DNA from 2 places in the Nonomuraea sp. NPDC049480 genome. Region 2 is predicted to be linked to the other one. Evidence: riboswitches for the same ligand, from Rfam matches in the RefSeq annotation. Region 2 holds a riboswitch; the other holds the start of a gene.
What was found. A riboswitch is a leader RNA that binds a small molecule or an ion and turns the genes downstream of it on or off. The one in region 2 is predicted to bind glycine.
Positions count from the first base shown of each region.

Region 1: linked by a shared signal. The riboswitch ahead of gcvT (glycine cleavage system aminomethyltransferase GcvT) and the one ahead of gcvP (aminomethyl-transferring glycine dehydrogenase) in region 2 are both predicted to bind glycine.

Region 1 covers NZ_JBITMD010000001.1:177,217-180,589, forward strand. The annotation lists gene ACIBX3_RS00840 (gamma-glutamyl-gamma-aminobutyrate hydrolase family protein) at 1-448, shown strand, start outside; gene ACIBX3_RS00845 (hypothetical protein) at 450-1,307, opposite strand; glycine riboswitch at 1,401-1,498, shown strand; glycine riboswitch at 1,589-1,687, shown strand; gene gcvT (glycine cleavage system aminomethyltransferase GcvT) at 1,722-2,807, shown strand; gene gcvH (glycine cleavage system protein GcvH) at 2,804-3,193, shown strand; gene ACIBX3_RS00860 (L-serine ammonia-lyase) at 3,251-3,373, shown strand, end outside.
Region 2 covers NZ_JBITMD010000006.1:338,417-341,789, reverse strand. The annotation lists gene gcvP (aminomethyl-transferring glycine dehydrogenase) at 1-1,965, opposite strand, end outside; glycine riboswitch at 2,147-2,246, opposite strand; gene ACIBX3_RS20150 (MerR family transcriptional regulator) at 2,535-3,155, opposite strand; gene ACIBX3_RS20145 (bifunctional nuclease family protein) at 3,303-3,373, opposite strand, start outside.

The DNA.
Region 1 (3,373 bases), on a different contig from region 2:
GTCCGGATATGTCCGCAAATTTCGCGATGAGGCGGAGTTTGCGGTGCTGGCCGCGGCGCTCGACGCCGAGCTGCCCTACCTGGGGATCTGCCGCGGCCTGCAGGTGCTCAACGTCGCCCTCGGCGGCACGCTGCACCAGCACCTCCCCGACGTGGTCGGGCACGCGGGCCACGCCCCCGCGCCCGGCCGCTTCGGCCCGCTGCCCGTCATCCCCGTGCCCGGCACCCGCCTGGCCAAGACGCTGGGCACGGAACCGGTGACGGTCCCGCACTACCACCACCAGGCCGTCGACCGCCTCGCCGACGGACTCACGGTCTCCGCCACCGCCGAGGACGGCACGATCGAGGCGGTGGAGCTGGACGCCGGACCGTTCACGATGGCCGTCCAGTGGCACCCGGAGGCGGCCGAGGACTGCGCCCTCTTCGAGGCCCTCGTGGCAGCCTGCTGAGCTATCCGACCGGCTTCAGCACGCTGTCGAACACCACGACGCCCTTGCCGTATTTCTCGTCCGTCCTGCGGCGCAGGTCGTCGGTCGCCAGCCAGACCTCCACTTCCACCCGGTTCCGCGTCACGCTGGACGACGCCGAGAGGAACCCGTCGCCCACGTCCTTGACGACCTGTTCCTGGGTCTTCTGCAACTCGCCCTCGCTCCGTTGCGCGCCGCTGATGCACAGCGCGCCGCCCCACACTTCGCGAATCCACTCCTCGCGGTCCGCCAGATCGCCGGTGAACTTGAGGTTCAGCACCAGCCGCTTCGGGTCGTTGCCCTGCTTCTCCATCTCCTCACGGGTCGTCGGAGGCGGGCCGGGGTAGTTCTGGTCGAGCCACGCTCCGGCGAACTCCGCGACCGTGCCGGCCCGCGCGATCGCCTTCTCCATGGCCTTCAGCGTGGCCTTGGCGGGATCGACGGGTCGCCAGCCGCCCGCGGGCTCGGGACACGGGCTCGCGAAGCCGTCCTCGCCCGTAGGCTGCTCCTGGCCCTTCACCGGCGCCCCCGGCGGCTCCGTCAGCGTCAGCCTGGCTCCGTCCCAGGTGCCGACGACCCGGTACGAGCCCCACTTCACACCCGCCCGCGACTCGTGCTCCACCTTGCTCCAGTCCCAGCCGACGACATCAGGGCCACCGCACTGCGGCGGGTCCGACGTCTGGACCGTCCCGCACAGCTGCGGCCCGTGCCCACCGCCTTCGAGCACCGTCAGGCTCGCCTCGTAGCGAGGTGGCGGCGCGGGGGAAGCGGCCTCCTGGGTGCCGCAGGACGTGACCGTCAGGGCGGCCGCCAGGCCGAGAGCCGCTGTTCGCCGATTCATACCCTATCGACGTCATAGTTCCCCGAGCGGTTCATGGAAGATCCGCACGCGACAAGACGCCCATGTCGGCACTAGGCTGACGGACATCACCGACGAAACCGTGCGGGAGAGCACTCTGACAGCCGGTCAGGGTCCCTGAAGGAGCAAGCCCTCCCCGCGAACCTCTCAAGGCAAAGGACCGCACGGACGTCGAATGAGAAATCTGCCGAGTGGACTGCCGCTACGGTCGTGCCGCACACGACGGTAGGGCGACAGTCCGCCTGAGCCGGGTTTCTTGTTCGAAGGTGTCCTCTGGAAAGCAGGCCCGTGGGCCTCGCCGAAGGTGAAAGTCCGGCAAAACTCGGGCGAAGCTCTCAGGCATCGATGACAGAGGGGGAGGATGCTGGCATCCGACCCTGTCCTGAGGTGCGACAAATGTCCCGACCGACACCGCTACGAGACGTTCACGAGAGCCTCGGCGCCACGCTCACCGACTTCGCGGGGTGGCTCATGCCCCTGCGGTACGGCAGCGAGTCCGCGGAGCACAACGCCGTCCGCGGGGCGGCCGGGCTGTTCGACCTCTCGCACATGGGCGAGATCTTCCTGACGGGGCCGCAGGCCGGGGAGGCGCTGGACTACGCGCTGGTCGGCCACCTGTCGGCGCTGGTGCCCGGACGGGCCAGATACACCATGATCGTGAACGAGCGGGGCGGGGTGCTCGACGACCTCATCGTCTACCGGCTCGGGGACGAGGAGTTCATGGTGGTGGCGAACGCCTCGAACTACGAGATGGTCGGAAATGAGCTAAAAAATCGCGTGAAGGCGTACAACGCGGTCGTCGAAGATCGCTCCGACCAGTACGCGCTCATCGCCGTCCAGGGGCCGCGCTCCCAGGAGATCCTCGCCACGCTCACCGACGCCGACCTCGGCGGGCTGAAGTACTACACGGGTCTCCCCGGCCTGGTGGACGGCCGGCAGGCGCTCATCGCCCGCACCGGCTACACCGGCGAGGACGGCTTCGAGCTCTTCGTCGCCAACCAGGACGCGGTGCCCCTCTGGAACGCCCTCATGGCGGCCGGCGAGCCGTACGGCCTCAAGCCCGCGGGCCTGTCCGCCCGCGACACGCTCCGGCTGGAGGCCGGCATGCCGCTGTACGGCAACGAGCTCACCGCCGAACTCACTCCGTTCGACGCGGGACTGGGCAGAGTGGTGAAATTCGACAAGCCCGGCGACTTCGTCGGCAAGTCGGCGCTCGAGGCGGTCAAGGACGACACGCCGCGGCGCCGCCTCGTCGGCCTGGTCGCGCAGGGCCGCCGGGTGCCGCGCCACGGTTACCCGGTCACCAAAGACGGCGCCGTCGTCGGCGAGGTCACCAGCGGTGCGCCTTCCCAGACCCTGGGCAAGCCCATCGCGATGGCCTACGTCGACACCGGCGTCGAAGCAGGCCTGGCTGTGGACATCCGGGGCAGCCATGAACCTATGGACCTGGTTGAGCTGCCCTTTTACAGGAGGAAGAAGTGAGCAACATCCCTGACGAGCTGAGCTACACCAAGGAGCACGAGTGGGTGGCCGGGGTCGACGACGGGCTGACCGTGACCGTCGGCATCACCGACTACGCCGCCGAGGCCCTTGGTGACGTCGTCTTCGTGCAGCTCCCCGAGGTCGGTTCGGTCGTCGAGGCCGGCGACTCCATCGGCGAGGTGGAGTCCACCAAGTCCGTGAGCGAGATCTACACGCCGGTCGGCGGTGAGATCGTCGAGGTCAACCAGACCGTCGCGGACGACCCGTCGATCGTCAACAGCGACCCGTACGGCGAGGGCTGGATGTTCCGCGTCCGTATGGAAGGTGACCCGGAGGACCTGCTGTCCGCCGAGGAGTACAAGGCGCTCACCTCCGGCGAGTCCTAAAGATTCCCGCCGGGGCCCGGCACCGGGCCCCGGCCTTGCGATGAAGGGCGCACATCAATGGCGATCAGCGTCTTCGACCTCTTCAAAATAGGCATCGGCCCCTCCAGCTCCCACACGGGCGGCCCGATGGCGGCCGCGCACAAGTTCGCCCGTGGCCTGCACGACGACGGCCTCCTGCCG
Region 2 (3,373 bases):
CACCTTGGCGCAGACCTCGGTGATGGTCTCCTCGTACACGCCGTGTGTCGACGGGTACGTCACCATGATCGCGGCCAGCGCGTCGCGGTGCTTGGCGATCTTGGCGTCGAGGTCGTCCAGGTCGACGTTGCCCTCGGAGTCGCAGGCCACGACCACGACCCGCATGCCGGCCATGACGGCGCTGGCGGCGTTGGTGCCGTGGGCGGAGGACGGGATGAGGCAGACGTCGCGGCCGGTCTGGCCGCCCGCGCGGTGGTAGGCGCGGATGGCCAGCAGCCCGGCGAACTCGCCCTGCGAGCCGGCGTTCGGCTGCAGCGACACCGTGTCGTAGCCGGTGATCTCGGCCAGCCAGCGCTCCAGCGTGCCGATCAGCTCCAGGTAGCCCCCGGCCTGCGCGTCGGGCGCGTACGGGTGGATCGCCGCGAACTCGGGCCAGGTGATCGGCTCCATCTCGGTGCTGGCGTTGAGCTTCATCGTGCAGGAGCCGAGCGGGATCATCGACCTGTCCAGCGCGATGTCCTTGTCCTGCAACCTGCGCAGGTAGCGCAGCATCGCGGTCTCGGAGCGGTGGCTGTGGAAGACCGGGTGGGTGAGGTATGCCGACTCGCGCAGCAGCGAGGCGGGCAGCGCGTCGGCCGCGCCCTCCGGGTCCGCGGCCGGAACCCCGAACGCCTCCTGCACCGCGGCCACCTCGGCGGCTCCGGTCTTCTCGTCGCAGGAGATCGAGACGTGGTCGTCGTCGGCCCGCCAGAGGTTGATCCCGCGCTCGGCGGCCGCGGCGACCACCTCGGCGGCCCTGCCCGGCACGCGGACGAGGACCGTGTCGAAGAACTCGGCGTGTACGACCTCCAGGCCGGCCCGGCGCAGGCCACCGGCGATGGCGACGGCGTGCCGGTGCACCCCGCGGGCGATGCGGCGCAGCCCGTCGGGGCCGTGGTAGACGGCGTACATGCCCGCGATGACGGCGAGCAGGACCTGCGCGGTGCAGATGTTGCTGGTGGCCTTCTCCCGGCGGATGTGCTGCTCGCGGGTCTGCAGGGCCAGCCGGTAGGCGGGGGCGCCGTCGGCGTCCACGGACACGCCCACGAGCCGCCCGGGCAGCTGCCGCTGCAGGCCCTCGCGTACGGACATGTAGGCCGCGTGCGGCCCGCCGAACCCGAACGGCACGCCGAAGCGCTGCGAGGTGCCGATCGCGATGTCGGCGCCCAGCTCGCCCGGCGCGGCCACGAGCGTGAGGGCCAGCAGGTCGGCCGCGGCCACGACCAGCGCGCCCGCCTCGTGCGCGGCGGCGGCCACGGCGCGGAAGTCGCGCAGCCGCCCGGAGGCCCCCGGGTACTGGACGAGCACGCCGAAGCACTCGGGCAGCTCGCCGTCGAGCGAGTGCTCCACGAGCGTGATGCCGAGCGGCTCGGCCCTGGTGGCCAGCACGCGCTTGGTCTGGGGCAGCGCGTCGGCGTCGATCACGAACACGTCGCTCTTGGACTTGCCGGCGCGGCGGGCCAGCGTCATGGCCTCGGCGGCGGCCGTGCCCTCGTCGAGGAGGGAGGCGCCGGCGACGGGCAGGCCGGTGAGGTCGGAGACGACCGTCTGGAAGTTCAGCAGCGCCTCGAGCCGGCCCTGTGAGATCTCCGGCTGATACGGCGTGTACGCGGTGTACCAGCCCGGGTTCTCCAGCAGGTTGCGGCGGATGACCGCGGGCGTGATCGTGTCGTGGTAGCCCAGGCCGATCATCGAGGTGAGCACCCGGTTGCGATCGGCCAGGGCGCGCAGCTCGGCGATCGCCTCGGTCTCGCTCGCGGCGGCGGGCAGCTTGAGCCGGTCCTTGGCCCTGATCGCCTCGGGGACGGCCACGGCCACCAGGTCGGCCACGGACTCGAAGCCGACGACCTCCAGCATGCGCTGCTGCTCGGACTCCGAGGGGCCGATGTGCCGGGTGGAGAACGGCGGAGCTGACAGGTCGGTCATGGAGGTGCCTCCCGAAGGTATGGAGACCGGCGCCAGGGCGCGGGCGAGTGCCGGATCTCCCCCTCTGTCAGCGCGGCCCCATGATGGGTGCGGTGCCGCGACCTGAGAGCTTCACCCCCGGGCGGGGGCTTGCACCGTCGGTGAGGCACGCCTGGCGGGCGCGCCTGCTTTCCAGAGTTGCCTCGCCCGAGCGGTACAGGGTGCCTGAGAGATTCCGGGGAGGGTTGCTCCTTCGGCGCCCAGGGGCCCGAAGGCCCCGGGGACTCTCCCGCACGGGGTCGCAAGCTTTGCTTGTCCTAGATTACAACCCTCACCGATGACAACCCTCGCCGGTCTCCATAAGCGTCTTCGGTTCTCTGTCGTTTACCTGAGCAAAACGGACATCGGCGTAGTCTCGTCGCACCCCGCGCCAAGGCCGGCGGCGACCCGGCAAGGCCGGGCGGGCACCTGGTTGTGACAGAAAGTCATCCCGCCATTACCATCGGTCGTCACTCATCCAACGGCAGGACGCCGACAACAGTTCTGCCGTTGACCATCGTCTGGCATGGCCAACGCTCGGGCGGCTGTTCCTACCCTATGCGCCGGGCGCGTCGGCGCCTTGCGAGTTCGTCAGCGGGGTGGTCGGCCGGGACGGTGTCCTCGACCGCCGCTCTTTCCCCCGGCAGCTCCGCGAGGGATCCCTCGACCTCGCGCCAGACCCGGCCGAGCGCGATCCCGAACACGCCCTGGCCGCCCTGGAGCAGGTCGATCACCTCGTCGGCCGAGGTGCACTCGTAGACGCTGACGCCGTCGCTCATGAGCGTGATCTGGGCGAGGTCGGCGACCCCGCGATCGCGCAGGTGCTGCACGGCCGTGCGGATCTGCTGCAGCGACACCCCGGTGTCGAGGAGCCGCTTGACGACCTTGAGCACCAGGATGTCGCGGAAGCTGTAGAGCCGCTGGGAGCCCGAGCCTTGCGCTGCCCTTATCGTGGGCTCCACCAGGCCTGTACGCGCCCAGTAGTCGAGCTGCCTGTAGGTGATGCCGGCCGCCGCGCAGGCCGTGGGCCCGCGGTACCCGATGTCGTCCGGCAACGCCGCCGGCTGCTCGTCGAAGAGCAGGCCCTGCTCCCCGGCACGCTGCCGCGCGTCCTCGCGCCGCACCGGATCTTCCTGGCCGGCCGTCTTTCCCTCGCCGCTGCTGACCGCCACGCGGACCTCCGGCTTTCTCTCATCCCGCGGCCTGATCTGGGGGTTCATAAAGGGCGACCACGGGTTTCACTTGCACCGTAGGACCGTGACCATGCTCAGTCAACGATCCGGCTCGGCGCGTCGTGAAGCGTAAATGCACCGAAATACCTACCCCGCCCTGCCGAAGTCCTCGGGAGTGATCGTGTCAAGGAACTCCCTGAACTTCTCCACCTCGTCCT